3 regions of the Streptomyces sp. NPDC052910 genome follow, and region 1 is predicted to be linked to each of the others. Evidence: riboswitches for the same ligand, from Rfam matches in the RefSeq annotation. Region 1 holds a riboswitch; each other region holds the start of a gene.
The links. A riboswitch is a leader RNA that binds a small molecule or an ion and turns the genes downstream of it on or off. The one in region 1 is predicted to bind cobalamin.
Positions count from the first base shown of each region.

Region 2: another riboswitch for cobalamin. It lies ahead of metE (5-methyltetrahydropteroyltriglutamate--homocysteine S-methyltransferase); the one in region 1 lies ahead of nicT (Nickel transporter NicT).
Region 3: another riboswitch for cobalamin. It lies ahead of ACZ6X9_RS02530 (ribonucleoside-diphosphate reductase subunit alpha); the one in region 1 lies ahead of nicT (Nickel transporter NicT).

Region 1 is NZ_JBVJJR010000002.1:422,400-432,814, forward strand. It holds gene ACZ6X9_RS07655 (amino acid permease) at 1-814, shown strand, start outside; gene ACZ6X9_RS07660 (Fpg/Nei family DNA glycosylase) at 824-1,687, opposite strand; gene ACZ6X9_RS07665 (hypothetical protein) at 1,758-1,904, shown strand; gene ACZ6X9_RS07670 (ArsR/SmtB family transcription factor) at 2,051-3,277, opposite strand; gene ACZ6X9_RS07675 (alpha/beta hydrolase family protein) at 3,258-4,502, shown strand; gene ACZ6X9_RS07680 (class I SAM-dependent methyltransferase) at 4,663-5,496, opposite strand; gene nicT (Nickel transporter NicT) at 5,619-6,749, opposite strand; cobalamin riboswitch at 6,783-7,009, opposite strand; gene ACZ6X9_RS07690 (APC family permease) at 7,316-8,824, shown strand; gene ACZ6X9_RS07695 (YIP1 family protein) at 8,920-9,510, shown strand; gene ACZ6X9_RS07700 (cytochrome P450 family protein) at 9,678-10,415, opposite strand, start outside.
Region 2 is NZ_JBVJJR010000002.1:685,565-695,979, forward strand. It holds gene ACZ6X9_RS08700 (FAD binding domain-containing protein) at 1-421, opposite strand, end outside; gene ACZ6X9_RS08705 (2Fe-2S iron-sulfur cluster-binding protein) at 418-975, opposite strand; gene ACZ6X9_RS08710 (TetR/AcrR family transcriptional regulator) at 1,371-1,982, shown strand; gene ACZ6X9_RS08715 (CGNR zinc finger domain-containing protein) at 2,064-2,624, opposite strand; gene abc-f (ribosomal protection-like ABC-F family protein) at 2,769-4,403, opposite strand; gene ACZ6X9_RS08725 (hypothetical protein) at 4,671-4,910, opposite strand; gene ACZ6X9_RS08730 (alpha/beta fold hydrolase) at 4,912-5,943, opposite strand; gene ACZ6X9_RS08735 (2'-5' RNA ligase family protein) at 6,340-6,915, opposite strand; cobalamin riboswitch at 7,051-7,274, shown strand; gene metE (5-methyltetrahydropteroyltriglutamate--homocysteine S-methyltransferase) at 7,434-9,752, shown strand; gene mmsB (3-hydroxyisobutyrate dehydrogenase) at 9,888-10,415, opposite strand, start outside.
Region 3 is NZ_JBVJJR010000001.1:587,538-597,952, forward strand. It holds gene ACZ6X9_RS02500 (radical SAM protein) at 1-1,146, shown strand, start outside; gene ACZ6X9_RS02505 (VOC family protein) at 1,217-1,591, opposite strand; gene ACZ6X9_RS02510 (HAD family hydrolase) at 1,671-2,327, opposite strand; gene ACZ6X9_RS02515 (DUF3311 domain-containing protein) at 2,571-2,846, shown strand; gene mctP (monocarboxylate uptake permease MctP) at 2,843-4,468, shown strand; gene ACZ6X9_RS02525 (hypothetical protein) at 4,604-5,032, opposite strand; adenosylcobalamin-variant (AdoCbl-variant) riboswitch at 5,400-5,500, shown strand; gene ACZ6X9_RS02530 (ribonucleoside-diphosphate reductase subunit alpha) at 5,674-8,079, shown strand; gene ACZ6X9_RS02535 (ribonucleotide-diphosphate reductase subunit beta) at 8,079-9,092, shown strand; gene ACZ6X9_RS02540 (YciI family protein) at 9,267-9,698, shown strand; gene def (peptide deformylase) at 9,766-10,395, opposite strand.

The DNA.
Region 1 (10,415 bases):
CGGCTTCTTCCACGTCAAGAGCGGCAACTACCACCCGTTCTTCCCGTTCGGTGTCAGCGGCGCGTTCACCGGGGCCGCCACCGTCTTCTTCGCCGTGTTCGGTTATGACGCCATGTCGACGGCGGCCGAGGAGTCCAAGGACGCGCAGCGGCACATGCCCCGGGCGATCATGTACTCGCTGGGCATCTCGATGGTGCTGTACGTGCTGGCGTGCCTGGTGCTGACGGGGATGCAGAACTACCGGGACATCGACAAGGAGAGCGGCTTCTCGACCGCCTTCAAGTCGGTCGGGCTCGGCGGCATCGCGGACGTCGTCGCGGTCGGGGCGATCATCGGCATTCTGACGGTGATGTTCACGTTCATGCTGGGCGTGACGCGGGTGTGGTTCGCGATGAGCCGCGACGGGCTGCTTCCCAAGTGGTTCGCGCACACCCACCCCACCCGGCACGTGCCCACCCGGGTCACCTGGATCGTGGGCGTCGCCTCGGCGCTCATCGCGGGGTTCGTGCCGATCGGGGAGGCCGCGGAGCTCACCAACATCGGCATCCTGCTGGCCTTCGCGGTGGTCTGCACCGCCGTCATCGTCCTCCGGTACAAGCGGCCGGAGCTCCCCCGCGGCTTCCGCTGCCCGGGCGTGCCGGTGGTGCCGGGCCTCGGGGTGGCCGCCTCGATCTGGCTGATCACGTATCTGGCCTGGCAGACGTGGGTGCGGTTCGCGGTGTGGTTCGTGATCGGGCTCGCGGTGTACTTCGCCTACTCCTACCGGCACTCCGAGCTGGCCCACGCGGACGCGCGCGGGGTGCCGCGGGACTGAGCGCGCGGGCTATTTCAGCAGCCGGGACAGCCGCCGGTCGGCGAGCGGCTTCCCGCCCGTCTGACAGGTGGGGCAGTACTGGAGCGAGGAGTCGCTGAACGACACCTCGCGAACGGTGTCGCCGCAGACCGGGCAGGGTTCGCCGGTCCGTCCGTGCACCCGGAGGCCGCTCTTCTTCTCGGCCTTCAGCCCGGCGGCCGCCTGTCCGCGCGAGCGCTCGACGGCGTCCCGGAGCGTCGTCCGCAGCGCCTCGTAGAGGGCGCCGGCCTCCTCGTCCGTCAGGCTCGACGTCGGTTTGAACGGGGACATCCGGGCCGCGTGCAGGATCTCGTCCGAGTAGGCGTTGCCGATGCCGGCGATCACGCTCTGGTCCCGGAGGAAGCCCTTGACCTGCCGGCGCTCGCCGCGCAGCAGCCCGGTGAAGACGGCGGGCGTGAACGTGTCGGCCAGCGGGTCCGGGCCGAGGCGGGCGACGCCCGGCACGTCGGAGGGGTCGTGCACGCAGTAGGCGGCGAGGCGCTTCTGCGTACCCGCCTCGGTCACGTCGAAGCCGGCGCCGCCGGCCAGTCGGACCCGCAGGGCGAGCGGCCCCTTGCCGGGGCGGGGCGGGGTCGCGGGGAGGGCGTCGTGCCAGCGCAGCCAGCCGGCCCGGGCGAGGTGGAGGACGAGATGAGGGCCGTCCTCGGTGGCTACGTCCAGGAACTTGCCGTACCGCCCGACCCCGGCCACGGGCCGCCCCTCCAGGGCGGTGAGCGGCGGATCGTACGTCTTGAGCACGCTCACCGCCACCGGCAGCACCTTCTCGACCGTACGGCCGCCCAGCCGCTCGCCCAGGAAGGCGGCGAGTGCCTCGACCTCCGGCAGTTCGGGCATGGTTCCAGTGTGACGGGGGTGAGGGGGGAGGCAAGTCGTGGGGGCAGGCGGGACGGAGTGACCGGGGCCGGTGGGCGGCGGGGCGGCGGGGCGGCCGTCCTGGCCCGCGACGGGCCGGCTCGGCGCCACGACGGCCGGCACGGTGTGGGCGGTCCTGCGGGGGCTGGTGGCCGGTGGCTTCGCGGCCTTGCGGTACGCGGCGCCGCGCCGCCTGTGACCCGGTGGCCGGCACGCCCGTCGGCATGGGTCGGCCGGCATTCGTCGGCCCGCATCCATCGGCCCACCCGCCGGCCGACGCCCGGAGTCCGGCACCCATCGGCCGACGCCCGACGTCCGCGCCCAGGGGGCGGCCCGGAAGCCCCTTCACCGCACGAGCAGGTCCCCCAGGGCCGTCCGGCGGTGGAGCACCGCACGTCCCCGGCGGTCCGAGGTGACGAGGCCCGCGCCGCGCAGGGCGGAGGCGTGGGCGGAGGCGGTGGCGTTGCTGACGCCCAGCCGGCGGGCGAGGCCGGTGGTGGTGTGCTCGTCGGCCAGCAGGAGCAGGACGTCGTGGCGGGTCCGGCCCAGTACGGCGGTGAGCGGCTCCGCCGGCCCTCCGGCGCCCGCGGGGTCGAGCGGGCGGCCGGGGCCGGCCGGGTAGGTGAGGCCGAGCGGGCCGTCGGGGAGGTCGGCGACGAGGGGATGGCCCGTCCAGTGGAAGGTGGGCAGGAGCAGCAGGCCGCGTCCGGCCGGGTGGAGGTCCCGGTCGGTGGGGGCCGGCAGTTCCCAGACCGTGCCGCGCAGCCGGCCTCCGGGGACGAGGGAGGCGAGCGCCGCGCCGGTGCCGTGCTCGGCGGCGGTGACCGCGTGGCGGGTGAACTCGGCCCGGTGCAGGTCCTGGACCAGGGGCCACACGGGAGCGAGGACGGTGTCGAAGGCCGCCCGCTGGGCCCGGCGCAGGAGCCGCCAGGCGTCGGGGTCGTCGGCGTGCAGCCGGCGGACCCAGGGGGCCGGCGGCCGTCCGCCGTGGACGCGTTCCAGCTCCGAGCGGACCGGTTCCGGGGCGGCCCGGACGGCTGTCAGCCCGTCCGCGAGGGTGTCGTGGAAGACGTCGAGGAAACGGGGTGCCACCCCGGCGGGCACCAGGTCCGCGAGCGGTTCGGCGGCGGGCGGCAGGGCGCGGAGCAGTCGGCGCCGCCACCGGCCGAACAGCAGGGCGTCACGCGGCGAAACCAGCGTGCTCAGGGCCGCGTTGAGCTCCTGGAGCGGGGCCGGGCGGGGCGCGAACCGCACCCGGGCGAGGTCGTCGGCCGTGAGGTGGACGCGGAACACGGTCTTCCCCTCCCCGGGGCCCGCGCGCGGGGCGCGAGCCATCGTTTCGGCGCCGAGGTTGCGGCGCCATCGTTTCGGCCACGGCCTGAACGTTCGTCCGGACCGGCCGCCGACGGCCAGCATGCCGGTGGTGGCCGCCGCGGCGCACGCGGGGGCCGGAGCGAGGGAGAGCAACTTGCCATACGCGAAAAGCGCCGCGCCGAACACGAGAAGCGCCGCGCCCGACTCGAGAAGCGCCGCGCCGTACTCGAGAAGCGTCGTGAGCAGACGATCCGTCATCGCCGCCACCGCGACCGGGGCCGCGGGAGTGCTCCTGGCCGGGGGCGCGGCCGTCGCCCCGGCGGGGGCCGCCGGGGCCCGGCCGGTGGTCCTGCGGCTGCCCGCGCCGTCCGGCCCGCACCGGGTCGGGGCGACGGTGCTGTACCTGGTGGACCGTTCCCGGCCGGACCCGCTGACGCCCGGCATCCCGGTCCGGGAGGTGATGGTGACCGTGTTCCACCCGGTCGGCGCGGTCGGGGGCCGGCCCCGGGCGCGGCAGATGACGCCCGGCGCGGCGGCCTTCTTCAGGGAGATCGACGTCCGGGTGCACCGTCTGCCGGCGGCGGGGGTGGACTGGGCGGCCACGCGCACCCACGCGTACGTCGACGCCCCCGCCCTCGCGGGGCGCCGGCCGGTGCTGCTGTACAGCCCCGGGGGCGGCGATCCGCGGACCATGGGCACCGGGCTCGCGGAAGACCTGGCGAGCCACGGGTACGTGGTGGTGGCCGTCGACCACCCGGGGGACGCCGGCGAGGTGGAGTTCCCGGCCGCGATGGACGGGCGGGAGCGGGTGCGGCCGACCGTTCTCACCGGGGAGCCCGGCCCCGGCCTCTTCGACGTCCTGGTCGAGACCCGGATCGCGGATCTCCGTTTCGTCCTGGACCGGTTGGCGGACCTGGCCGCCGGCCGCTCCCCCGACGCGCTGGGGCGCCCGCTGCCCCGGGGGCTCGGCGCGGCCCTGGACCTGCGGCGGGTGGGCGTGTTCGGGCACTCCCTCGGCGGCACCGCGGTGACCGAGGCGATGCGCCGGGACCGGCGGATCGGGGCGGCGGTCGACCTGGAGGGGTATCTGGACCGGCCGCCGGGCGGCGACGGCCGGCCCGGTGAGCTGTTCCCGGTGGCACTGGAGGGCACGGACCGGCCGCTGCTGCTGGCCGGTACGGACGGCTTCCGGAACGAACGGTTCGAGCGCTCCTGGCCGGCCGTGCTGTCCCGTTCGGCCGGGCGGGCCAGGCGGTGCCGGCTCGACGACGCCGGGCATTGGGTGTTCACCGACTACGCCGCCCTGGCGCCTCGCTTGCAGGCGGCGGGGCTGATGCCGGCCCGGGACCGGGACGCGCTCGTCGGCCCCGCCGCGCCGGACCGGTCGGTTCCGGCCGTGCGGGGGCTGGTGCGTTCGTTCTTCGACCGGTGGCTGGCGCCGCGCGGCCGGGGGCGGGTCCCGACGGCCGTCGCTGACTCCTGACCCCGCCGGCCCCTGGCGACCCGCTGTCACCCCGGCCGGGGGCGGCTTCCGACGGCCGCCCGCCGGCCCCTGACCCCCGCCGACTCCGGGCGCCCGCGACCGCCCGGCCGGGAGCGGCCATCCGACGGCCGCCCGCGGTCCTCCGGCGCCCGGTCCCCCGCTACACCCCGGCAGCGGGGAACTCGAACCGCACCAGCCGGAACACGTCCCGCAGTCCGGGGACGAGGCTCGTCAGGCGGGCCTCCAGCCGGGCGAGCGGCGGGGTCCGGCGGACGTCGGGGAGGCCGCAGCCGCGGACGACGTCCAGGCAGGTCAGGCCGGGGTGCAGGCGTTCCAGGTCACGCGGGTCGTCGATGCCCCAGTGCAGGGTCGCGCCGGTCCTGCGGAGGACGGGTATCAGCGGCTGCATGCGGACGCCCAGGCCGCTGAGGCAGTCGAACAGGAGCTGTCCGCCCGGGAAGTGAGCGGTGATCCGGCGGATCAGGCGTTCGCCCTCGGCCCGCCGCAGGTACATCGAGAGCCCCTCGAAGACCGCCACCACCGGCCGGTCGGCGGGGAGTTCCTCCAGCCAGCCGTCGGCGGTCACGGAGGCCGCGAGGGTGCGGTGGTCGCCGCCGGGGTCCGGGAGGAGGCGGTCGCGGAGGGCGACGACCTCGGGCAGGTCGACGTCGATCCAGCGCGTCTCCGGGGACCGGGCGAGGCGGTGCGCCCGGGTGTCCAGCCCGCAGGCGAGGTGAAGGACCGTGACGCGGGGCCGACGGGCCAGGTACGCGGCCGTCCAGTCGTCCAGGCAGCGGGCGCGCAGCGCGACGCCGGCCGCGTTCACGGACGTCATGCCCGTCCTGCGGAAGTCGTAGTCGATGCGCCGGACGGTCTCCAGAGCGGTCCGGTCGTGCAGGAGGGAGTGGCAGGAGCGGCTGTCTACGGCGCGGCCGTGGAGGGTGGCGAGCAGGGTTTCCGGGACACCGGTGAGGGTGATCTGCTGGCGGTCCATGTGCCTCCTCGTCGAAGAACGGACGCTTCCCCTCTCACCGTAGCCCCGGCGGCCCCCGCCCGTCCCGGCTCCGGCGAAGCCGCCGGGCGGGGGCGCGGGGCGGGCGCCGCCGGGGCGCCGCGTCAGCCCTCCGCCGCCGGGACCGACGCGCCCCGGGCGGCCCAGCGCTGCTCGACCTTGGCCAGCCGCCAGTAGGCGAGTGCCGCGGCCCAGACGACGACGAACAGGCCGACGATGACGAAGCCGACGTTGTCGAGGTTCAGTCCGGCGATCCAGCCGGTGACCGCGTCGTCCAGTTCCAGCTTCTCGTGGAGTACGCCGACCAGTTCGATGGTGCCGATGAGGAAGGCGACGGCGATCGACAGGCCGGTGATGGTGAGGTTGTAGTAGACCTTGCGGACCGGGTTGGAGAACGCCCACTGGTAGGCGAAGTTCATGAACGTGCCGTCGAGGGTGTCGAAGAGGCTCATGCCGGCGGCGAACAGCAGCGGCAGGCAGAGGATCGCGTACCAGGGCACACCGGCGGCGGCGCCGCTGCCGGCCATGACCATCAGGGTGACCTCGGTGGCGGTGTCGAAGCCCAGGCCGAAGAGGAAGCCCAGCGGGTACATCTGGCCGGGGCGGCTGATCGAGCGGGTGAAGCGGCCGAGGATCCGGTTCATGAAGCCGCGCGAGTCGAGGTGTTCCTCCAGCTCCGCCTCGTCGTACCGGCCCTCGCGCATGGCGCGGAAGATGCGCAGGATGCCTGCGAGGGCGACGAGGTTGAGAGCGGCGATGAGGTAGAGGAAGCCGCCCGAGATGCTGGTGCCCATGATGCCGAGCGTCTGGTGGGTGGCCGAGTCCTCGTCCATCAGCGTGCTCGCCATGTGGGTGCCGCCGGCGACCAGGGCGGTCAGCACGACCACGACGCTGGAGTGGCCGAGGGCGAACCAGAAGCCGACGGAGACCGGGCGCTTGCCGTCGGCCATCAGTTTGCGGGTGGTGTTGTCGATGGCGGCGATGTGGTCGGCGTCGAAGGCGTGCCGCATGCCGAGGGTGTAGGCGGTGACGCCGAGGCCGACGCCGTAGACCTTGGAGCCCACTTCGTAGTGGTTCGGGGCGACGAGCAGGAAGAGCACGCCGAACGCGACGACGTGCAGGGCGGCTATGACGGCGAGCAGGCCGGCGGTCCGCACGGTGTCCTGGCGGCGCCAGCGGAAGGCGGCGGACGGCCCGGCGGGCGCGTCGGTGGGCGCATCGATGGGCAGGGTCATCTTGGGGTTCACGCTCCAGCACCTCGTGGATCGGTTCACTGAGATGCCGTGGCCGGTCTCCTGGCTGACGGGTTCGTTCGCGCCCGCCCCCGCCTTCCCGGCAGCCGGCTGCGGCCAGTGGCTCCACGCGCCCCGGCGGGCCGCGTGGAACGGGACGGTCACTCCCCGATCACAGTGGCGAGGGCCGCTCCGGAATCGGACGCCCCCCGGGGGAGGGTCCTGCACCGGTCTTCCCGAACACCACGGCCGGGTCACTGTAACGCCCCTGCCAGTACGGATGCACCGAGAGTGGCGATTGTCATGTCCTGCCTCAGGGGGCGCTCCGGTTCCGGTGACGGCTCCCGCCCCCTGACGCGCTCCGGCCCCGTGCGCCCCGGGTCTTGACGCGGTGCGGACCGCCCGGCCAGAGTCGCCCAGCACCCCGTCCGGCGCACCGGCCCCAACTCCCGTGCGCTGTTCGGGCGATGCCCGCGTCACGGTCCGTGCCGCCTCGTGCGGGGTGATGGACGGGCCGGGCGGGCCGGTGCTACGAGTGCAGGTAACGCGCCAACGGGAAGGGCGGCCCCATGGGAGAGAAAGCGGACGCGCCGGACGGCCGGGACGGATTCGTCCGCCGTGTCGGGCCGTTCCAGGCCACCGCCATCAACATGAGCCAGATGTGCGGCATCGGCCCGTTCGTCACCATCCCGCTCATGGTCGCGGCCTTCGGCGGCCCGCAGGCCGTCATCGGTTTCCTGGCGGGCGCGCTGCTCGCCCTCGCGGACGGCCTGGTGTGGGCCGAGCTCGGCGCGTCGCTGCCGGGCGCGGGCGGCAGTTACGTCTACCTGCGGCAGGCGTTCCAGTACCGGACGGGCCGGCTCATGCCGTTCCTGTTCGTCTGGACGGCCATGCTCTACGTGCCGTTGGCCATGGCCAGCGGTGTGATGGGCTTCGTCCAGTACCTGGGGTACCTCTGGCCGGGCATGACCCCGGCCCAGGGCGACCTGACCGGGCTGGCGCTCATCGTGGTCGTGGTGGCGCTGCTGTGGGGACGGGTGGAGAACATGGCCCGGATCACGACGGTCCTCTGGTGCGTGATGATCGCGGCCGTGGTGCTGGTGATCACCGCCGCGTTCACCCACTTCAGTCCGGACCGGGCGTTCACCTATCCGTCGCACGCCTTCGACCTGACGGCGCATCACTTCTGGATCGGCTTCGCGGCCGGCCTGACCATCGGCATCTACGACTACGGCGGTTACTGGACCACCGCCTACATGGGTGCCGAGATCAAGGACCCGGGACGCACCATTCCGCGCTCCATCATCTACTCCATCCTCGGCATCATGGCGATCTACCTGCTGCTGCAGATCGGCACCCTGGGCGTCGTGGACTGGCGGGACATGCTCGACCCGGACAACGCCGCCTCGTCCTCCGTGGCCTCCGCCGTCCTGGAACGCACCTGGGGGACGGGGGCCGCCGACGCCGTCACGGTCCTGGTCCTGATCACCGCCGTGGCGTCGGTCTTCACCGGGCTGCTGGGCGCCTCCCGCATCCCCTACAACGCGGCCCGGGAGAGGGTCTTCTTCCGGGCGTTCGGCACCCTGCACCCGCGCCACCGCTTCCCCGTCCTCGGCCTGCTGAGCATGGGGGCGATCGGCTGCGTCGGCTTTCTGATCGGCCGTCACACGGATCTGGCGACGCTGATCCAGTTGCTCACCACGGTGATGGTGCTCGTCCAGGCGCTCGGGCAGATCGCGGCCGTCACCGTGCTGCGCCGCCGCCAGCCGACGCTGCCGCGCCCGTACCGGATGTGGCTCTACCCGTTGCCGAGCCTGGTGGCACTGGTCGGCTGGCTCGTCATCTACGGCTACGCCGACCGCAATTCGCCCGGCCGGCACCCCATCGAGTGGTCGCTCGCCTGGTTCGGCGCGGGGTGCCTCGCCTTCCTCCTGTGGGCGCGCGTCGAGCGGGTCTGGCCGTTCGGTCCCCGGGAGATCAGCGAGGAGTACCTGCCGCGAGCCGACGGCGGACCCGGCGGGAACGCCGCGCCGGAACCCGACGCCGACACCGGCCCGGTGGAGCCCACGCCCGCCTGACGGAGCGTCCGCGCCCGCCTCGGCGGCCGGGCCGCCCGACGCCCCGTCACCGACCGGCCCGGGCGGCCCGCCCGGGCGGTGAGAGAATCGCCCCCATGCCCCTGACCACCACGACCTCCCCCCGCCCCCCGGACTCCGGACGGCGCAAGCTGCTCTGGCACCGGCTCATATTCGGGCTCTGGTACCGGCCCGTCGAAGTGCTCGACGAGGCCCGGGACCGGAGCGTCTGGGGCGCCGCCATGTTCCTCTGCCTGCTGTGCGGGGCGCTGGGAACCCTGGCCAAGGACTCGTTCTGGGCCCAGTGGGACGTCAGTCCCCCACTCGCCCTGGAGGCCATGGCCATCGGCTCGGGCGTGGTCCTGCTCGCCAGCCTGCTGCTCGGCCTGGTCACCCACGCCATCGCCCGCAGGCTCGGCGGCAACGGCCGGCCCGGGCCGACGGCGAGCCTGTTCGTCCTCGTCTTCTGGACCACCGACCTCCCCCGGCTGGTCCTGGACTCCTTCCTCCCGACCGCGTCCATCCCGGTCCGCGCCACCGCCTCGGTCACCGCCGCCTTCGGCTGCGCTCTGGCCACCCTCCTGATCCGCGGCCAGCACCACCTGCCGACCCACAAGGCGGCGGCGGCCGTCAGCGTCCAGATGCTGGCGGCGGCGGCACTCCTGAAGTTCCCCCCGGGCAGCGGCTGAGCGGCCTCCCCGCACCGGAATCTCCCCGGCCCCTCCGGCCCGTCATCGCGGCGGGCCGGTTCGTCATGCGCCCGGCCCCGGGCACGCGAAGGCCCGCCCGGTGCGACGGGGGATGCACACCGGGCGGGCTCGAAGACAGTTCTACCTCATCAAGGATGGGTTATGCATCAAAAACGTGTTCGGCTTGCGGTCGACCAGCGCACGGGGAGCGAAATCAGGCCACGGGCGCGCATCGACGGACGCCATTTCAGTTCCTCTCGCGGAACGGCGAGTTCCAGCTTGTCGAAGCGCTCCAGCAGGGCCGCGAGGGCGATTTCGGTCTCCGTCCGGCCGAGGGCGGCACCCAGGCAGTAGTGGATGCCGTGACCGAGGGCGAGGTGACCGAAATCACTGCGTCGCAGGTCAAGGCGGTCGGCGTCGGGGAAGCGGGTGGGGTCGTGGTTGGCGGAGGCCAGGGAGAGGAGGACGGTCTCGCCGGCCGGCACGGTGACGCCGCCGATCTCGACGTCCTCCAGCGGGAAGCGGCGGATGGCCAGCGGAGCGGGTCCGTCGTAGCGGTTCAGTTCCTCCACGGCCGCCGCGAGTCCGTCCGGATTCTTTCGCAAGGCACGGAGCTCTTCCGGGTGGTCCAGCAGGGCGAGCACCGAGTTGGCGATCAGGTGCACGGTGTTCTCGTAGCCGGCGAACAGGAGGAGGAAGACGAGCGACGTCAGTTCGTCCTCGGACAGGCGGTCGCCGCCGTCCCGCACGGCGATGAGGTCGGACAGCAGGTCGTCCGCGGGGTCGGCGCGCTTGGCGGCGAGCAGGCCGGTGAAGAACCGGATCATGTTCCCGATCGCCTCGCGGGCCGCCTCCGGGCGGGCCGGGTCCGGGGTGATCAGGGCGTCGGTCCAGCTCCGGAAATC
Region 2 (10,415 bases), 260 kb from region 1:
AACCGCTGCCCGGTGCGCGCTTGTTGCACGGCGCGGCGCTCGCCGCCCCGGCGGTGAAGTACCCGCAGCGGGTGCGCTGGAGCAGGTTGCCGCCGACCGTGGCCATGTTGCGCAGTTGTCCCGAGGCGCCGGCGAGGACGGCCTGCGCCAACGCCGGGTAGCGGCGGCGCACTTCGGGGTGTGCGGCCAGGTCGCTGTTGGTGACCGTCGCACCGGCGCGCAGGCCCCCGTCGGCGGTGGCCTCGATCCGGTCGAGGGGGAGGTCCCGCAGGTCGACGAGGAGCTCGGGGCGCTCGACACCGGTCTTCATCAGGTCGACGAGGTTGGTGCCGCCGCCGAGCGGCCGGGCCTCGGGGTGGGCGGCGAGCAGGGCGACGGCGTCGGCCGTGTCGGCGGCGCGGTGGTAGCGGAACTCCCTCACGCCACCACCGCCCCGGTGGTCCGCGCCCGTTCGCCGGCGGCCCGTGCGACGGCGCGGACGATCGTCGGGTAGGCGCCGCAGCGGCACAGGTTGCCGCTCATCCGCTCCCGGATCTCGGCGTCGGTGAGGGCGGGCGGCCCCGCCTCGGGGCGGACGTCGGCGGTCACCGCGCTGGGCAGGCCGGCGGCGTGCTCGTCGAGGACGGCGATGGCCGAGCAGATCTGCCCGGGGGTGCAGTAGCCGCACTGGTAGCCGTCGAGTTCGAGGAACGCCTGCTGGACGGGGTGCAGCCGCTCGCCGTCGGCGACGCCCTCGATCGTGGTGATCGCGCGCCCCTCGGCGGCGACGGCGAGCTGGAGGCAGGACACGGCGCGGCGGCCGTCGAGCAGAACGGTGCAGGCGCCGCACTGGCCTTGGTCGCAGCCTTTCTTGGTGCCGGTCAGGTCCAGGCGCTCGCGCAGGGCGTCGAGCAGGGTGGTGCGGTGGTCGACGGTGAGGGTGTGGGGTTCTCCGTTGACGTGCAGGGTGACGACGCTGGACGTCGGTGCGGTCATGGCGGCCTCTTCGGCGGGGAGTCGGCGCTGGCGGACGGGGTGGCGCTGGACGAAGCGGTGCCGGGCGGCGGGATGGCGCTGAACGGACGGTGTGCGATCGGCGGTGTGGCGCTGGACGGGAGGGCGCCCGGCCATGCGCGGCCACGCCGGTCCCGACCCTGACGTCCGTCCACGGGTTCGCCGTCGCACGACGCGGGAGCGCGGACGACGCGGGTGCCCGGTGACGCGGCGGGCGACCGGCCCGTACCGCCTCCGGGGCCCCGCTAAGGTGGGCTGTGCGTACGGCACTTGCGCGGCGGAGTGTCGGCGGACAACTGTCCGGTTACGTGAACCTAGCGGACGGCCGGTCCACCGGGCAAGGCCCAGGACCGGGCGCGGACGGAGGGCGAGGGCGGGTGCGGACGACGGTGCCACAGCAGGGCGGCGACCCCCCGCACCGGCGCTCGGACGCCCGGCGCAACCGCGAGCGCATCCTGGCGGCGGCCCTGGCGGAGCTGACGCGCTCCCCCGCCGTCGCGCTCAGCACGATCGCGAAGAGGGCGGGTGTCGGGCAGGGAACCCTCTACCGGAACTTCCCCGACCGGGAGTCGCTCATCCTGGAGGTCTACCGCTTCGAGGTCCAGCAGGTCCACGAGGCCGCCCGCCGGCTGCTCGCGGCCCGGCCGCCCGACCGGGCCCTGCGCGAGTGGCTGGACCGGCTGGCCCGGTACGCGGCGGCCAAGGCGGGCCTGGCCGACGCGATGCGCGAGGCCACCCGCGCTCCCGCCGCCCCGGCCCGCTGGGGCCACGCCCCGGTCACGGCCGCCGTCGAACTGCTCCTGGACGCCAACGAGCGGGCCGGCACCATCCGCCCCGGGGTGACGGCCGACGACTTCCTCCTCGCCATCGCCGGACTCTGGCACATCGGCGCGTGCCCCGACGCCCATGAGCGCGCCGGCCGCCTCTTCGACCTCGTCATGGACGGCCTGCGGGCGGGCGCGCCCGGGCGCCCCGCGACGGAAGGCTGACCGCCCGGAACACCAGGACGCCAGGACACCAGAACACCGGGACACCGGGTCGCGGGACCGCCGGCCAGCGGATCAGGCAGGTCACCCGGCCGTGGCGACGGCGGTCTTCCTGCGGGCGCGGTACGCGGCGGCCTTGATCTTGTTGCCGCAGGACTCCATGCCGCACCACTGCCGCCGCCGCCCGCGCGAGCGGTCGATGTAGACGCGGGTGCACTCGGGGTTGCCGCACTCCTTGAGCAGGGGCACGTCCGGGCCGCTCAGCAGCTCCACCGCGTGCCGGGCGACGGCCGACAGCGCCTCGCGCTGCGTCGCCGCCGTCCAGCGGCCGGAGCGGGTCAGCCGGGGCGCGGCGGGTGCGGCGAGCGCCGCGTCGTTGACCACGGCCAGCGGCTCGTCCTCGAAGTCCGAGCCGAGGCGCCGGGCCGTGACCAGTCGGTAGACGGCCTCGCGGACGGCCGTCGCCCGCTCCACGTCGGCCGGGCGGGCGGGCGAGACGGCGTCGACGAGGCCGGACTCCACGTACCAGGCGTCGAGCCGGTCCGGCGTCGCGAACATCTCGAACCGCGCCGTGCGGCGGGCCCGGAGGGTGGCCGCGAAGTCCAGGGCGGGATCGCCGCACACGAAGGCGTGGTCCAGGTTCACGTCACCATCCTGGCGGGTGATGACGGCACCCGCAAGAACGGCCGGTTCCGCGCGGCCCGACCCCGCGAGGGTGGCCACGGGCACTCCGCGGCCTCACCTCGCAAGGGCGGTCACGCCACCCGGCACCCCCGGGGCCCGCCGGGCTCAGGCGCCCGGCGCTCCCGTCTCCGTCAGCTCCCCGTCCGCGACCCGCAACCACCGCCGCACGCCGATGCGTTCGAGGAAGCGCTCGTCGTGGCTGACGACCACGAACGCGCCCCGGTAGCAGGCCAGGGCGCTCTCGAGCTGTCCCACCCCGACCAGGTCGAGGTTGTTCGTCGGTTCGTCCAGCAGCAGCAACTGCGGGGCCGGTTCGGCGCACAGGACGCAGGCGAGCGTGGCGCGCAGGAGTTCGCCGCCGGAGAGGGCGCGTACGGGCAGGTGCGCGCCGGGGCCGCGGAACAGGAACCGCGCGAGCAGGTTCATCCGCTCCGCCTCCGGCCGGTGCGGGGCGGCCGCCGCGAAGTTCTCGGCCACGGTACGGCCGGGGTCGAGCAGGTCGAGGCGCTGCGAGAGGGAGGCGATCCGCCCGTCGGCCCGCCTGACCGTCCCGGCGTCCGGGGTCAGGTCGCCGGTGATCAGCCGCAGCAGCGTGGTCTTGCCCGCGCCGTTGGGCCCGGTGAGCGCGATGCGCTCGGGTCCGCGGATGGTCAGGTCGACGCCGTCCCCCGCGAACAGGTCGCGCTCGCCGTGGCGCACCCGCAGCCGCTCGCCGAGGACGAGGGTGCGGCCGGCGGGGACGTCGGTGTCGGGCAGTTCCAGGACGAGCCGCTGCTCGTCCCGCAGGGCGCGGCCCGCCTCGTCGAGCCGGGCGCGCGCCTCGTGGACGCGGGTGGCGTGCGTCTGGCCGGCCCGGCCGGCGGACTCCTGGGCGCCGCGCTTCATGTTCCCGGCGAAAATGCGCGGGAGGCCGGCGTTCTTGAGGTTGCGGGCGGCGTTGCTCGCGCGCTTCTCGGCCCGTTCGCGGGCCTGCTGCATCTCGCGCTTCTCCCGCTTCAGCTCCTGCTCGGCGTTGCGGACGTTCTTCTCCGCGACCTCCTGCTCGGCCCGTACGGCCTGCTCGTACTGGGTGAAGGTGCCGCCGTACAGGCGCAGTTCACCCCGGTCGAGTTCGGCGATGCGGTCCATGCGGTCGAGCAGTGCCCGGTCGTGGCTGACGAGCAGGAGGGTGCCGTTCCAGTCCGAGAGGACGTCGTAGAGCTTGTGGCGTGCTTCGATGTCGAGGTTGTTGGTCGGTTCGTCCAGCAGCAGCACGTCGGGCCGCTTGAGCAACTGCGCCGCCAGGCCGAGGCTGACGATCTGGCCGCCGCTGAGCGTGCCCAGGGTCCGGTCGAGGGCGAGGTGGCCGAGGCCGAGCCGGTCGAGCTGGGCGCGGGTGCGCTCCTCGATGTCCCAGTCGTCGCCGATGGTGGCGAAGTGTTCCTCGCTCACGTCACCGGACTCGACGGCGTCGATGGCGCGGACGACCGCGTCGACGCCCAGGATCTCGGCCACCGTCGGTTCGCCGGCGAGGGGGAGGGTCTGCGGGAGGTAGCCGGTCGTGCCGTGCACGCTCAGGGCACCGGCGGTCGGGCGGAGTTCGCCGGCGATGAGCTTCAGCAGGGTGCTCTTGCCGGAACCGTTGGGCGCCACCAGCCCCGTACGTCCGGCGCCGACGGTGAAGGACAGGTCCTCGAAGACCGGGGTGTCGTCGGGCCAGGAGAAGGCGAGCTGGGAGCAGATGACGGAAACGTCGGACATGTGGATGACCTCGCGTGGAACCGAGGGCAGAGCTCCCCGCCGCGCGAAGAACCGTCGCGCGGAGAGCACTGCGCCTGAACACAGGGAAAAGGGGAGGACGAGACGACCACGACGGCGGTACCGCTCGGAGCGCGCCTGCCGGTGGCCGATCAGATCCGGGTATCACCCGGAGATGTCGTCGTCACCCACCATGTCCGGTCTCCTCTGCGAAAGATCATTGACGCCTTCACCATACCAGCCACACGGCCGCGGTGCGCGGGTGACGCCTCAGAGCCCCAGGTCCCAGGCCAGGCAGGCGAGATGGGTCCGCACCTCGGGGCCGCCGGCGCCGTACTCCGGGGCCCCGGGCGAGGCCGCCTTCTCCTCGGTCATGTCCTCGTAGGCGATCCGCTCGGGCAGCGCGCCGAACCGCGCGTGGCGCACGGCCGAGTCGCCGTCCCGCATCCCGCTTTCCCGTGTCGTCATCTTCTCGATCCTTCCACTCCACTGGAATTGATGGAACGTCACGTCACAGACGATCGGCGTCGATGACGGCCCGGGCGAACGCCTCGGGCGCCTCCTGGGGCAGGTTGTGGCCGATCCCCTTCAGGGTCCGGTGGTCATAGGGGCCCGTGAACCGGTCCCGGTAGGAAGACCCGTCGCCCGGGGCCGTGAACGGGTCCCGCTCGGCGTCGAGCGTCACCGTCGGCACAGCGATGAACGGCCGGGCGGCGAGCCGCTTCTCGTACGGCTCGTACCGCCGCTCGCCCTCGGCGAGGCTCAGCCGCCAGCGGTAGTTGTGGATCACGATGGCGGCGTAGTCCGGGTTCTCGAAGGCGGCGGCCGTGCGCCCGAAGGTGGCGTCGTCGAAGTCCCAGGTCGGGGAGACGGTGTCCCAGACCAGCCGGGTGAGGTCGTGCCGCTTGTCCTGGTCCTCCATGGCGGCCCGGCCGCGCTCGGTGGCGAAGTAGAACTGGTACCACCAGGCGTGTTCGGCCGCGGGCGCCAGCGGCCGGAGGTTCGCCTCCCGGTCGACGACCAGGTAACCGCCGACCGACACCAGGGCCTTGCAGCGCTCGGGCCACAGCGCCGCGACGATACCGGCGGTCCTGGCCCCCCAGTCGAACCCGGCGAGCACCGCCTTCTCCAGCCCCAGCGCGTCCATCAGGGCGACGGTGTCGAGGGCGAGGGCGGACTGCTGCCCGTTGCGGAAGGTCCGGCCGGAGAGGAAACGGGTGGTGCCGTGGCCGCGCAGAAAGGGAACGATCACCCGGTACCCCTCGGCCGCCAGCAGGGGCGCGACCTCGGCGAAGCTGTGGATGTCGTACGGCCAGCCGTGCAGACAGACGACCGGCGGCCCGTGCGCCGGCCCCGCCTCGGCGTAACCGACCTCCAGCAGACCCGCCCTGACCTTCTTGAGCGGGGGGAACGCGCCGCGCCCGCGGGAGCCTCCGGCACCGCTCCGCCGTTCCGCCGCGGCCCACGCCGGTGCCGGCCCCGAAGTGACCGCGCCGCCTGCTCCGAGGCCGAGCGCCTTGCCGAACGTCCGCCGATCGATCATGTCGAGCCCTCCGTGCGTGCGAAGTGCCTGGGCCCGGGACAGCGGGCGTGCCGACGACTATGGCACGGCGCGCGTCACCGGTCAAACAGGTGACGCCATGCAACTCCGCGCGGTACGAGGAGGCTTGCTCGCCGACCGACCCCGACCTCGCCACCCGTCCCGCGCCTGAAGACGCGCACCCCGGGCGCGCTCGGGGGCGTGGGGGGCGCAGCCCCGCAGGGAACGGCGAAAGGAAGGAGCACGAACCCCCCTCAAACGAACACCCCTCACACCCCGCCCACGACCGGGTCCACCCGCGCGTGCGGATCGGCGCCCCGCAGGCAGTGCTCCTCCACCGCCCGCCACCGCGTGCTCCACGCCGTCCGCCGGGGAGCACGCCCTCGGACGGACCCGCCCTTACTCCGCCGACGGCTGCCGCACCTCCCCCGTCCCCAGCGTGATCACGGCCCGCGCCCGCATCGGCTCCTCCTCCCCGCGCCGGGAGAGCAGGGTGATCTCCTCGACCTCCGCCGACAGCGTCCCGAGCCGCGGCGTGAGCTCGGCGGCCAGGGCGCGCGGCCGCGTGGTGCGGCCGAGCGAGAGGTGCGGGACGAAGCGGTCGCCGCGACCGCCACAGAGCGGGAAGCGGGACGTCAGCTCCTCGTACAGCAGCTCCCAGGGGGCCCGGCCCGCGGCCGCCGGGTCGAGCCACACCGTGGCGTACCGCCGGTGCCGGAAGTACCGGACGCCCGCCGGCCGGGCCGGGAAGGCCGGGCACTCGGCCGCCGCGGCGGAGAGCGGCGGCAGGGCCCGGGGGAACTCCTCCTCGGGCACGAAGCCGAACAGCAGGTTCACATGCGGGGGCCACCGCCGCACCTGCGGGTCGTGCTCCCGGCGGATGTCCTGGATCACCGGCCACAACGCGCGCGGCGGCAGCCACGCCACAGCCGTCCGGGCCGTCGGCGCCACCCCGGGGAACAAGTCGCCGCCCACCCCTCCATGCTCCCCGCCGCACCGGCTCCGCACGAGTCGGACGGCCCCCGTCCGCCCGCCGCACAGCGCGTCCCACGTATCCCGGCTCACCTTTCCCGTCACGAACTCCCTTCCACCGGCGGCCTCGCAGCCTCTAGGGTGGCGGGTGCAGTCGGTTCGCCCCGTCCGCCAGGCGGGAGGCGTCGCAAGAGGGAACCCGGTGCGAATCCGGGACTGCCCCGCAGCGGTGAGCGGGAACGACCGCCGTCATACGCACTGGGCCCGGCGTACCGGGCCCGGGAAGCGACGGCCAGTAGGTGTCTCGTACGACACGAGGCGCGCCCGCGAGTCCGAAGACCTGCCCACTGCCCGCGTACGGCCCACCGTGCGCGGACATCCCGGTGACCTCGAGGGCGGGTCGGCGTACACACCAGGCGGACGGCCGCGCCGAGCCACGCGCGTCACCGCCCGGTCCGTCGTCCTTCGCGCCCCCGATCCGTGCCGGGATCCCAGGGAACGAGCTCGCGAAGGAGATCTCCGTGACCACCAAGCCCGCGGCCGCGGCAGCACGGGCCACCGTGTACGGCTACCCCCGTCAGGGGCGGAACCGGGAACTGAAGAAGGCCGTCGAGGGGTACTGGAAGGGCCGCGTCGACGCGGCCGGGCTCCGGTCCGTCGCCGCCGGTCTGCGCCGGGACACCTGGCGGGAGCTGACGCGGGCCGGCGTCCACGAGGTGCCGGCCGGCGACTTCTCGTACTACGACCACGTCCTCGACACCACCGTCATGGTCGGCGCGATCCCCGCCCGCCACCGCGCCGCGGTGGAAGCCGACGAACTGGCCGGCTACTTCGCCATGGCCCGCGGCACCCAGGACGTGGCGCCGCTGGAGATGACCAAGTGGTTCGACACCAACTACCACTACCTGGTGCCGGAGCTGGGGCCGGACACGGTCTTCGCCACCGACTCGTCCAAGTACACGGAGGAGGTCAAGGAGGCGCTGGCCCTGGGCCTGACCCCGCGGCCCGTCCTGGTCGGTCCCGTCACCTACCTCCTGCTGGCCAAGCCCGCGCCCGGCGTCGCACCGGACTTCGACCCGCTGACCCTGCTCGACCGGCTGCTGCCCGTCTACGCCGAGGTCCTGTCCGACCTGCGCGCGGCGGGCGCCGAGTGGGTGCAGCTCGACGAGCCGGCCCTCGTCCAGGACCGTACGCCCGCGCAACTCGGCGCGGCCGCGCGGGCGTACCGCGACCTCGGTACCGCCACCGACCGGCCGAAGCTGCTGGTGGCCTCCTACTTCGACCGGCTCGGCGAGGCCCTCCCGGTCCTGGCCAAAGCCCCGGTGGAGGGGCTCGCCCTGGACTTCACCGGGCCCGCCGCCGCCAACCTGGACGCGCTGGCCGCCGTGGGCGGGCTGCCCGGCAAGCGGCTGGTCGCGGGTGTCGTCGACGGGCGCAACATCTGGGTCGCCGACCTGGAGAAGTCGCTGACCACCCTCGGCACCCTGCTGGGGCTCGCCGAGCGGGTCGACGTGGCGGCCTCCTGCTCGCTGCTCCACGTCCCGCTCGACGCCACCGCCGAACGCGACGTCGACCCCCAGATCCTGCGCTGGCTCGCGTTCGCGCAGCAGAAGGCGGACGAGGTCGCCACCCTCGCCCGGGGCCTGACCCACGGCACCGGCGCCATCGCCGCCCGATTGGCCGCCAACCGCGCCGACCTGGCCTCCCGGGCCGCCTCTCCGATCACCCACGACCCGGCGGTCCGGGCCCGGGCCGCCGCCGTCACCGCGGCCGACAGCCGCCGCACCGGCCCTTACCCCGAGCGGGCCGCCGCCCAGCGCGCCCGGCTCCGACTGCCGCTGCTGCCGACCACGACCATCGGATCCTTCCCGCAGACCGACGAACTCCGCGCCGTCCGGGCCGGTCTGCGGGCCGGACGGCTCGACGCGGCCGGCTACGAACAGCGCGTCGAGGCGGAGATCCGGGAGGTGATCGCCTTCCAGGAGAAGGCGGGCCTGGACGTCCTCGTGCACGGCGAGCCCGAACGCGACGACATGGTCCAGTACTTCGCCGAGCGGCTGACCGGCTACCTCGCCACCCGGCACGGCTGGGTGCAGTCGTACGGCACCCGCTACGTCCGCCCGCCGATCCTGGCCGGCGACGTCTCGCGCCCGGAACCGATGACGGTGCGCTGGACGACGTACGCCCGGTCCCTCACCGAGCGTCCCGTCAAGGGCATGCTCACCGGTCCGGTCACCATGCTCGCCTGGTCGTTCGTCCGCGACGACCAGCCGCTCGCCGAGACGGCCCGGCAGGTGGCCCTCGCCCTGCGCGACGAGGTCGGCGACCTGGAGGCGGCCGGTACACCGGTCGTCCAGGTCGACGAGCCCGCGCTGCGGGAGACCCTGCCGCTGCGCGCCGCGGACCGCCCGGCCTACCTGGAGTGGGCCACCGAGGCGTTCCGGCTCACCACCGGTGGCGTGCGGCCGGACACCCAGATCCACACGCACATGTGCTACGCCGAGTTCGGGGACATCGTCCGGGCCATCGACGACCTCGACGCCGACGTCATCAGCCTGGAGGCGGCCCGCTCGCACATGCAGGCCGCCCGCGACCTGGCCGCCCACGGCTACCCGCGCGAGGCCGGTCCGGGCGTGTACGACATCCACTCCCCGCGCGTACCGGGCGCGGAGGAGGCGGCCGACCTGCTGCGCACCGGCCTGAAGGCGATCCCCGCGGAACGGCTGTGGGTCAACCCCGACTGCGGCCTGAAGACCCGCGGCTGGCCGGAGACCCGGACCTCGCTGGAGAACCTGGTGGCCGCCGCCCGGACCGTCCGCGCCGAGCTGTCCGGGACCTGACGGGCCCGGGCCGTGGCCGCTCCCCTCCCCCCGTCCGCCGGCGCGCGCGGGCGGGGGCGGGCAGGCGGAGGCACCGGCGCGCCGACGCACCCGGCTCCCTGTCGGATGCGTCGGCGGCACGGACGGCACCGTACGTCACACAGCTCCGTCGCCCTTCCCGGAGCGGTCCTGTATCGCGCGAATGATCCCGGAGAAGTCCTCCCCCGCTCCCCGGCCCTCGGCGAACGCGGCGTACAACTCGGCCGCGCGCAGCCCGAGGACGGCGTCCACGCCGCCGGCGCGGATGGCGTCGGCGGCGAGTCCGAGGTCCTTGGCCATCAGCGGGGCGGCGAAGCCGGGCCGGTAGTCGTGGTTGGCGGGGCTGGCCGGGACGGGGCCGGGCACAGGGCAGTTGACGGTCAGGGCCCAGCACTGGCCGGAGGAGGTGGAGGCCACGTCGAACAGGGCCTCCCGGGAGAGGCCGAGGCTCTCGCCGAGGACGAAGGCCTCGCTGACGGCGATCATCGAGATGCCGAGGATCATGTTGTTGCAGATCTTGGCGGCCTGCCCGGCCCCGGCGGGCCCGCAGTGCACGGATCTGCGCCCCATCGCGGCCAGCACCGGTTCGGCGGCCGCGAACTCCGCCGCGTCGCCGCCGGCCATGAAGGTCAGCGTGGCGGCCTC
Region 3 (10,415 bases), on a different contig from region 1:
GACGGGACCGCTTCCCAAGACGGCGGCCGGCCTTCCGCGCCCGGTCTCGGCCCGGCGCATTCCCCGCGGAAAGTCCTCGCGCACGGCGCGTTGCTGCGCCGTTTCGTCGCGGGCCGGGAAATCCGGCCGGTGCATATGCGGCTCGACCTCATGGGACCTTCCGCCATTTCGGGGCCGGAAAGCCGGAACGGAACGGACCCCGCCGGACCGGCCCCGGGGAACACCCCGGCGGAAAGCGCCCTCCCGACGGCGAAGGCCGTCTCCCTCCTGCGCGACTTCGCGGCCTGCGGCGGCCGGGCGGTGACCTTCCGCGGTGCCCGCGAGGCCACCCGTCATCCCGGCTACCCGGCCGTCTGCGACGCGGGCCACGAGGCCGGGCTGCGCCTCGGGCTGGTCACCGACGGCTCCCGGCTCGGCCGCCCGGACACGGCCGAGTGCGTGGCCTCCACCCACACCTGGGTGCGGGTGGCGCTCACGGCGGGCCCTGAGGCCGTCTTCCCGGCCGACGGCACCGCACCCGGCCGGACGCCGCCCGCCGCACTCCTCCACGACGTCGGCGACTTGCGGCAGTCCGCCATCGACCCCGACTTCCGCATCGGCTTCCACTACGTGATCAGCGAACGCAACGGCGACGGGATCCTGGCCGCGGCCCGCGCGGCCCGGGATGCGGGAGCCCACTACATACGCTTCGACACCGCCCCGCACGAGAGCCCGGCGGGCACCGCCCCGGCCCTGCGCCGGGCCGCTCTGCTCGCGGACGACGCGTTCGAGGTCCGGCTGCCGCACTCCGCCGGCGTCCCGTCCGCCGACGCCCCCGGGGTCCGCTTCGGCCGCTGCCACTACAGCGGCTTCACGGCCACCGTCGACGCCGCGGGACGGCTCTACCCGTGTCCCCAGGTGAGCCCCGACCCCCGCTACCGGCTCGGCGACGTCGTCGCGGACGGGTGGGCGGAGGTCCTGGACGGTGCCGCCCGCGCCGCCTGGAAGGCCACCGATCCCTTGTCCACCGCCCTGTGCGGATCCTGCTTCTACCGGCCGCAGAACGAGCTGATGGAGCTGCTCCTCTGCGGGCGCGCCTCCCTGGACGACGCGCTGCGGGCGTACGCGGCCGAGGTGCCGTCCACGCTGCACGCGGACTTCCTCTGACGGAAGGCGCGGGCACCCGCCACAGACCGGCTGCCGAACGGCCGTCGATGTACTGCCGATCGGTCGCGGATCAGCCGTGACTCATGTCGATCACACAGAAGCGGTTCCCCTCCGGGTCCGCGAGGACGACGAAATCGGGGTCCTCCGGATAGCGGTCCCAGTCGACCCGTCGGGCCCCGAGTGCCAGCAACCGCTTGACTTCCGCGGCCTGTTCGGCGGCGTCGTCCGCGTACAGGTCGAGGTGAACGCGCGGATACCGCTCGGCCGGCGTGTCGCTGGGCATCAGCGCCAGTCGGGGACCGGTGCCGCCGACGGCCGGTACCAGGACGGTGAAGGACGCGTCGACCGCACCGTCGCGTGGCACGTAACCGAGGGCCTCGGACCAGAACCCGGCGGCCCGCTCCATGTCGTCGACGCCCAGGACCAGCGTTCCGATACTCACCATCCCGCGATCATTGCAGACACCACTGACCTCGACAAGCACCGTTGCCCACAGCCGTGTTGCCGCCTCCGACCGGTCCCGCTCACCCCGCGCCGAGCAACGCGGGCAGCTTCCGCATGTCGTCGAAGACGACCGTGCCCGGCCCCTCCAGCCAGGCGGCGGGCGTCAGTCCACCGGCGTAACCAAAGGACCGCATCCCCGCCGCACGAGCGGCCCGGACGCCGTACCGGCTGTCCTCGACGACGGCACACCGGCCCGGGTCGGCGCCCATGGCGCGGGCGGCGTGCAGGAAGAGGTCCGGGGCGGGCTTGCCGCGTGCCACGTCCTCGGCACTGAAGACGCACCCTTCCTTGAAGAAGCCGTGGAGGCCGGTGAGCCGCAGGTTCTGCCGGACGGCGGTGTGATCGCCGTTGGAGGCGACGCAGAAGGGGACGTCCAGCTCCCCCAGCGCCTCGGCGACGCCCTCCACGGCCGTCAGCTCGGCGGCGAAGGCGTCCACGTAGCGCTGCTCGTACGGCTTCCACCAGTCGGCGGGCAGCGGCCGGCCGAGGCGTTCCGCGACCGCCTCGCGCATGATCTCCGCCGGGGACCCCACGAACTTCTCCGTGATTTCCGCCTCGGTGAACGGTGCCCCCAACTCGGCCAGATATTGCGCCTCCACGCGCACGCAGATCCGCTCGCTGTCCACCAGAACGCCGTCGCAGTCGAAGATGACGAGGTCAAAGGGCTTGTCGCGCATACCTTGCAGCCTATGCGCGGGGCCGGGGGCGCGCCCGGCCGCGGTCGGGGAGCCCGGGGCGCGCACCCAGCGCCCCGGCATGTCAGGGAACTTGATGTTGTCATACCGATATCCGGACAGGGGGTGACGACCGGAGGCTCCCTCACCTAGATTTCGTGCGCATTACGCGAATGATCGCGCCGCGAGGAATCGCTCCGCGAGCGTCGCGCCATGCCGCCGACCGCACGGGGACGGAGCCGTCGCATGTCCGAACCACCCGCTTCCGCACCACCCGCCGACGGCCGTCGCAAGCCGGTCGTGACCCTCCCGATGGTCGTCGCGGGCGTCTGTCTCGCCCTGCCGTTCGCGGCGATGCTCTGGGTCGATTCCTATGCCAGGCTGACGCCGGCGTTCATCGGCATCCCGTTCTTCTACTGGTACCAGATGCTCTGGGTGATCGTCTCCACGGCGCTGACGACCATCGCCTACGTGCTCGTGCGCCGCCAGGAGCGGGAGCGGAAGCGGGGTGGGCGGCCGTGAAGGACGGCGTCAACGGTGTCGCGCTCACCGTGTTCATCATCTTCTTCCTGGCCGTCACGGTCATGGGTTTCTACGCCGCGCGGTGGCGGCGGGCGGAGCACGCCGACAATCTCGACGAATGGGGTCTGGGCGGGCGCTCGTTCGGCACCTGGATCACCTGGTTCCTGCTGGGCGGCGATCTGTACACGGCGTACACCTTCGTCGCCGTGCCGGCGGCCGTCTACACCGGCGGCGCGGCCGGGTTCTTCGCCGTGCCGTACACGATCCTCTGCTACCCGCTCGTCTTCACCTTCCTGCCGCGCCTGTGGTCGGTGTCGCACAAGCACGGTTACGTCACCTCGTCCGACTTCGTCAGGGGCCGCTTCGGCTCCCGGGGACTGTCGCTGGCGCTCGCCCTCACCGGCATCCTCGCCACGATGCCCTACATCGCGCTGCAACTCGTCGGCATCCAGGCCGTGCTGGACGTGATGGGGATCGGTGGCGGGTCCAACTGGTTCATGAAGGACCTGCCGCTGCTCATCGCCTTCGGCGTGCTCGCGGCCTACACCTACTCCTCCGGGCTGCGGGCCCCCGCTCTGATCGCGTTCGTCAAGGACGCTCTGATCTACATCGTCATCGCGGTCGCCATCATCTACATCCCCGTCAAACTCGGCGGTTTCGACGACGTCTTCGCCAAGGCGGGCGAGGTGTTCTCCGTCAAGAACCCGGACACGGGCAAGCCGCGCGGCGCCCTGGTCACCGGGCCGGACGCGCAGTGGGCGTACGCGACCCTGGCCCTCGGTTCGGCGATGGCCCTCTTCCTCTACCCGCACTCCGTGACGGCCGTCCTCTCCAGCAAGAACCGCAACGTCATCCGGCGCAACACCACCATCCTGCCGCTGTACTCGCTGATGCTGGGGCTGCTCGCGATGCTCGGTTTCATGGCGGTCGCGGCCGGTATCAAGGTGAAGAACGCCCAGTTGGCCATTCCGCAGCTTTTCGAGGACATGTTCCCGGACTGGTTCACCGGCGTCGCCTTCGCGGCGATCGGCATCGGCGCCCTGGTCCCGGCGGCCATCATGTCCATCGCCGCCGCCAACCTGTTCACCCGCAACATCTACAAGGATTTCCTGCGCCCGGACGCCTCTCCCGCCCACGAGGCGAAGGTCTCCAAGCTGGCGTCCCTGCTGGTGAAGGTCGGCGCCCTGGTCTTCGTGCTCACCATGGACAAGACGGTGGCGATCAACTTCCAGTTGCTGGGCGGCATCTGGATCCTGCAGACGGTTCCCGCCCTGGTCGGCGGGCTCTTCACACGCTGGTTCCACCGCTGGGCCCTGCTGGCGGGCTGGGCGGCCGGCATGCTGTACGGCACGTGGCGCGCGTACGACACCCCGAGCGCCACGCAGGACCATTTCGGCAACACCAACCTCATCCCCCTCATCGGGGAGAAGGGGTATATCGGGCTCACGGCCTTCGCGCTGAACGTGCTCGTCGCGGTCGTGCTGACCTTTGTGTTCAAGGCGCTCGGCACACCGGACGGCGTGGACGAGACGAAGGCGTCCGACTACACGGCGGACGCCGGCGACCCGGGCGTCCAGGCCGAACTGCCCCCGGCGACGGCGGGAGCGCCGGGCGGGCACTGACGCCCCGGACGGGCGGGCCAGGGGCATCGTAGGCCCCTGGCCCGCCCGTTCCCGCACCCCGCGCCCCTTCTCCCGTCTCTCCCGCCCCGACGGCCCCGTGTGGTGCCGTTCGGGGCAGACGCCCCGGTGACGGCGTCACGGACGGACCGGGCTCCCGGTGCCGCCCCCCTTCCTCTTCAGCCAGGCCCGGCCCGGCCAGTCGGCGTGTGTCACCCGCATCGCCTCCCACGCCGGCAGCAAACCGGAGCCGACGCGGGCGGCCCGGCCCGCCTGCTCTCCGGCCATCCGATAGCCCATGTCGCTGGAGTCGACGAAGTGGTAGGTGCCGTCGGTGATCACGACCTTGGCGGCGACCCCGGCGAGCCCTTCCAGCAGGCCTTCCCGCAGCGCGGGCAGATGCTCCGCGGGCAACCGGTCTTCGGGGACGACGCTGCGGACCTCCAGCCCGCCGTCCGGGCCGGGCGGTTCGAAGTCGGCGACGATGTGCGCATAGGGACCGCAGGCGCCACGGTTCAGCCGGATGAGGACGCATATCTCTCGTACAGGAACGGGAAGATCGGTCATGCGGGCCACGGTAGGGGAGGCCCGGTTCACGGGACAGCGGATATCCCCGGGGCGTGGGGGTTCCGCCGCGGCCGGCGATTCGTCGCCCCGTCCGGCGGCTCGCGGCGGTGTGATCGATCTCCTGCCGGCGAGGGTGAGCGCTGCGCGCCGTGACGGAGTCGTCCGCCGCCGGCTCCCGCACCGCTCCTACGCTTTCGTGAAGCCCGGGCGCCCTTCCCGTCTCCCGCCCGGCGAGCGGCGATCGCTTCCGTGAACGGCGGCCTCGAAGCCCCCTCCCGATAGCACATTCCGCGACCGTCCCATGACGTGACGACACAACATGTGGGGGCACGCGCGACCGTCGGCACTAGATGTATGCTCGTGCTCGCTGTCGCCGCAGGGGAATCCGGTGGAAATCCGGAACTGTCCCGCAACGGTGTACGTACGGGCCCAATCCGCCCGTTCCGCAGTCCGAGGACCTGCCGGCAGCACGCCAGCACCGGGCCCGCCCGGTACGGCGTCTGAACACGTCCGGGCCTCGCGGGTTGGGCCGGTGGACGCCCGCGCGCACGCCTCGTACGGCTTCCGTACGCCGTCGGCTGCGCGTGCGCGCCCCCCTGCCCTCCCACCGAGGCCCCCAGCCGAGCGAGGGAGAGCCACACGTGACGATCGCGCCCGCGGAACCTGCTTCAGGTCCGGTTTCAGCGCCCGAGGCGGACACGGTAGCGACCGGCGGCCCCGGGACCGCGCTCCTGCGCACCCTGACGGAGCTCACCGCCGATCTGCCCGCCACCGACCCCGGCAAGGTCGCCGCCGCCGCGCTGCGCGGCCGGCACCCCGGGTCGGACGAGGCCGAACTGCGTTCGCTGGCCACCGAGGCCGCGGCCGGGCTGATCTCCGAGGAGCCCGAGTACTCGCGGCTCGCCGCGCGGCTCCTGACGCTCGCCATCGCCCAGGAGGCGGCCGGGCAGGGCGCGGTCTCCTTCTCCGCGTCCGTCGCCACCGGCCACCGCGAAGGCCTGATCGCCGACGACACCGCCGCGTTCGTGCGCACGCACGCCGAGCGCCTGGACGCCCTCGTCGAGGGCGCGCTCGCCGACGGCGCCGACGACCGCTTCGGCTACTTCGGTCTGCGCACCCTGCACAGCCGCTACCTGCTCCGCCACCCGATCACCCGCGACGTGATCGAGACGCCGCAGCACTTCCTGCTGCGTGTGGCCTGCGGTCTGGCCGAGGACCACTCGGTCCGCGCCCTGGAGGACGTGGCCGAGCTCTACCGCCTCACCAGCACGCTCTCGTACCTCCCCTCCTCCCCCACGCTCTTCAACTCCGGCACGCGGCACCCGCAGATGTCGTCCTGCTACCTGCTGGACTCGCCGCTGGACGAGCTGGACTCGATCTACGACCGCTACCACCAGGTCGCGCGGCTGTCGAAGCACGCGGGCGGCATCGGCCTCTCGTACTCCCGGATCCGCTCGCGCGGTTCGCTGATCCGCGGCACCAACGGCCACTCCAACGGCATCGTGCCGTTCCTGCGGACGCTCGACGCCTCCGTCGCCGCCGTCAACCAGGGCGGTCGGCGCAAGGGCGCGGCCTGCGTCTACCTGGAGACCTGGCACGCGGACATCGAGGAGTTCCTGGAGCTCCGCGACAACACCGGTGAAGAGGCCCGGCGCACCCACAACCTCAACATCGCGCACTGGATCCCGGACGAGTTCATGCGCCGGGTCGAGGCGGACGCCGACTGGTCGCTGTTCTCCCCGGCGGACACCCCGGACCTGGTCGACCTCTACGGCGACGAGTTCGACGCCGCGTACCGGAAGTACGAGGCCGAGGGCAAGGCCGTCAAGACCATTCCGGCGCGGGTGCTCTACGCCCGGATGATGCGCACCCTCGCGCAGACCGGCAACGGCTGGATGACGTTCAAGGACGCCGCCAACCGCACCGCCAACCAGACCGCCGAGCCCGGCCAGGTCGTCCACTCCTCCAACCTCTGCACGGAGATCCTGGAGGTCACCGACGACGGCGAGACCGCGGTCTGCAACCTCGGCTCCGTCAACCTCGCCGCCCACCTCGGCGCGGACGGCGAGATGGACTGGGCGAAGCTGGACCGCACGGTCCGCACGGCCGTCACCTTCCTCGACCGCGTCGTGGACATCAACTTCTACCCGACCGAGCAGGCGGGGAACTCCAACTCCCGCTGGCGCCCGGTCGGTCTGGGCCTGATGGGTCTCCAGGACGTCTTCTTCCGGCTGCGGCTGCCCTTCGACTCCTCCGAGGCGAAGGCGCTGTCCACCCGGATCTCCGAGCGGATCATGCTCGCGGCGTACGAGGCGTCCGCCGACCTCGCCGAGCGACACGGCCCGCACCCGGCCTGGTCCGCGACCCGCACCGCGCGCGGCGTGCTGCACCCGGACCACTACCCGAACACCGAGCCGACCTGGGCGGAGCGCTGGGACGCGCTGCGCGCCCGGATCGCCTCCGTCGGCATGCGCAACTCGCTGCTGCTGGCCATCGCGCCGACCGCGACGATCGCGTCCATCGCCGGTGTCTACGAGTGCATCGAGCCGCAGGTGTCGAACCTGTTCAAGCGCGAGACGCTCAGCGGTGAGTTCCTCCAGGTCAACACCTACCTGGTGGAGGACCTGAAGAAGCTCGGCGTGTGGGACCGCGCCACACGCGACGCGATGACCGACGCCAACGGCTCGATCCAGGACATGGCGTGGATCCCGCAGGAGGTGCGCGATCTCTACCGCACCGCCTGGGAGATCCCGCAGCGCGCCCTGATCGACATGGCCGCGGCCCGCACCCCGTACCTGGACCAGAGCCAGTCGCTCAACCTGTTCATGGCCTCGCCCACCATCGGCAAGCTCAGCTCGATGTACGCGTACGCCTGGAAGCAGGGCATCAAGACCACGTACTACCTGCGTTCGCGCCCGGCGACCCGGATCGCCCGGTCTGCCGGCGCGGCCGCCACCGTCCCCGTCCCCGTCCAGCAGGCCGCGCCCGACGCGGACGCCATCGCCTGCTCCCTGGAAAACCCCGAGTCCTGCGAGGCCTGCCAGTAATGTCGAACGAACAGAAGAACCTGCTCGACCCGGGCTTCGAACTGACCCTGCGCCCCATGCGGTACCCGGACTTCTACGACCGCTACCGCGACGCGATCAAGAACACCTGGACCGTGGAGGAGGTCGACCTCCACTCCGACGTGTCCGACCTCGCCAAGCTCTCCCCGGGCGAGCAGCACATGATCGGCCGGCTCGTCGCGTTCTTCGCGACCGGCGACTCGATCGTGGCCAACAACCTCGTGCTGACGCTGTACAAGCACATCAACTCCCCCGAGGCGCGGCTGTACCTGTCGCGGCAGTTGTTCGAGGAGGCCGTGCACGTCCAGTTCTACCTGACGCTGCTGGACACCTACCTGCCCGACCCGGACGACCGCGCCGCCGCCTTCGCGGCCGTGGAGAACATCCCGTCCATCCGGGAGAAGGCCCAGTTCTGCTTCAAGTGGATGGACTCGGTCGAGAAGATCGACAGGCTGGAGACGAAGGCCGACCGCCGTCGCTTCCTGCTCAACCTGATCTGCTTCGCCGCGTGCATCGAGGGCCTGTTCTTCTACGGCGCGTTCGCGTACGTGTACTGGTTCCGCTCGCGCGGTCTGCTGCACGGTCTCGCCACCGGCACCAACTGGGTGTTCCGTGACGAGACAATGCACATGAACTTCGCGTTCGAGGTCGTGGACACCGTCCGCCAGGAGGAGCCCGACCTCTTCGACGACGAGCTGCAGCAGCAGGTCACGGACATGCTGAAGGAGGCCGTCGAGGCGGAGCTGCAGTTCGGCCGCGACCTGTGCGGCGAGGGCCTGCCGGGCATGAACACCGAGTCCATGCGCGAGTACCTCCAGTGCGTCGCCGACCAGCGCCTCCAGCGCCTCGGCTTCGCCCCGGTCTACGGCTCGGAGAACCCGTTCTCCTTCATGGAGCTGCAGAACGTCCAGGAGCTGACCAACTTCTTCGAGCGCCGCGCCTCCGCGTACCAGGTGGCGGTCGAGGGCACGGTCGCGTTCGACGACGAGTTCTGAGCCGGCACGCCTCGGTGACGAGCGGGCCCTTCCGGAGTTCTCCGGGAGGGCCCGCTCCCGTTGTGCGGCACCCTCGCGAAAAACCGGCGACACGTCGGCCGGGGCGCCCGGACCGCCGCCACCTGCGGGGAGGCTGGTCGTCAGGGGGCAGCAACGGGACAGGAGACACACCTGATGCGCGTCATGATGATCGTCAAGGCGACCGAGGAGTCCGAGGCCGGCGTGCTGCCGACCCGGGAGGAGGTCGCCGACATGCAGCGGTACAACGAGGCCCTGGCCAAGGCGGGAGCGCTGCTGGCCGCCGACGGGCTGTGGGCGTCCTCGGAGGGCGCCCGGGTGGTGTTCGCGGGCGGGAAGCCCAGCGTGATCGACGGGCCGTTCGACGAGATCGGCGAGCTGATCGCCGGTTACTGGGTGATCCGGGTGGACTCGATGGACCAGGCCCGGGAGTGGGCGGCTCGGATCCCGTTCCGGGAGGGCGTGGTCGAACTCCGGCGCGTCTTCGAACCGTCCGACTTCCCGTCCGACGTGCTACCGCCCGAGGAGGCCGCCCGCGAGGAGGCGCTCCGCGAACGGCTGCGCGGGGGCGGCGGTGGCGGCGCCTGAACGAGCGGGGGGCCGGGCGGCCCGTTCCACGCCGCCCGGTCCGTTCGCGCCGCCCGCCCGGGGCCCGTCAGTCGTTGGGGACGACCGGGTAGCGCGGCGTGCCCTCGGCCATCTGCCGGAGCGCGTCCTTGCGGTCGCGCTTGGAGAGGCGGTCGATGTACAGGTAGCCGTACAGGTGGTCCGTCTCGTGCTGGAGGCAGCGGGCGAAGTAGCCGGTGCCCTGGACGGCGATCGGGTTGCCCTTCATGTCCTGGCCGCGCACCACCGCGTAGTCGGGGCGGGCCAGCGGGGCGTACGCGGTCGGGACGGAGAGGCAGCCCTCGTTGGAGTCGTCGAGGATCCGGCGGTCGGCCGGGAGCTCGTCCAGGACCGGGTTGCAGACGTGGCCCACGTGCCGGACGCCCTCGTCGTCCATGCAGTCGTAGACGAAGACCTTCAGGTCGACGCCGATCTGGTTGGCGGCCAGGCCGACGCCCTCGGCGGTCCGCTGGCTGGCGAACATGTCGTCGATGAGGCGGGCGAGCTCGTCGTCGAACTCCGTGACGTCCTTGCACTCCTTGTGCAGGACGGGGTTGCCGACCACGGTGATCGGACGGGACGTGCCGCGCTCGCGGTGCGCGGTCTCCCGCTCCTCGCAGTCCTCGGTGTCCACGATGAACTCGTCGTTCACCGGCTGGTCGGTCTCTCGCTGCGCCATCGCCGCCGTACGCCTCTCTC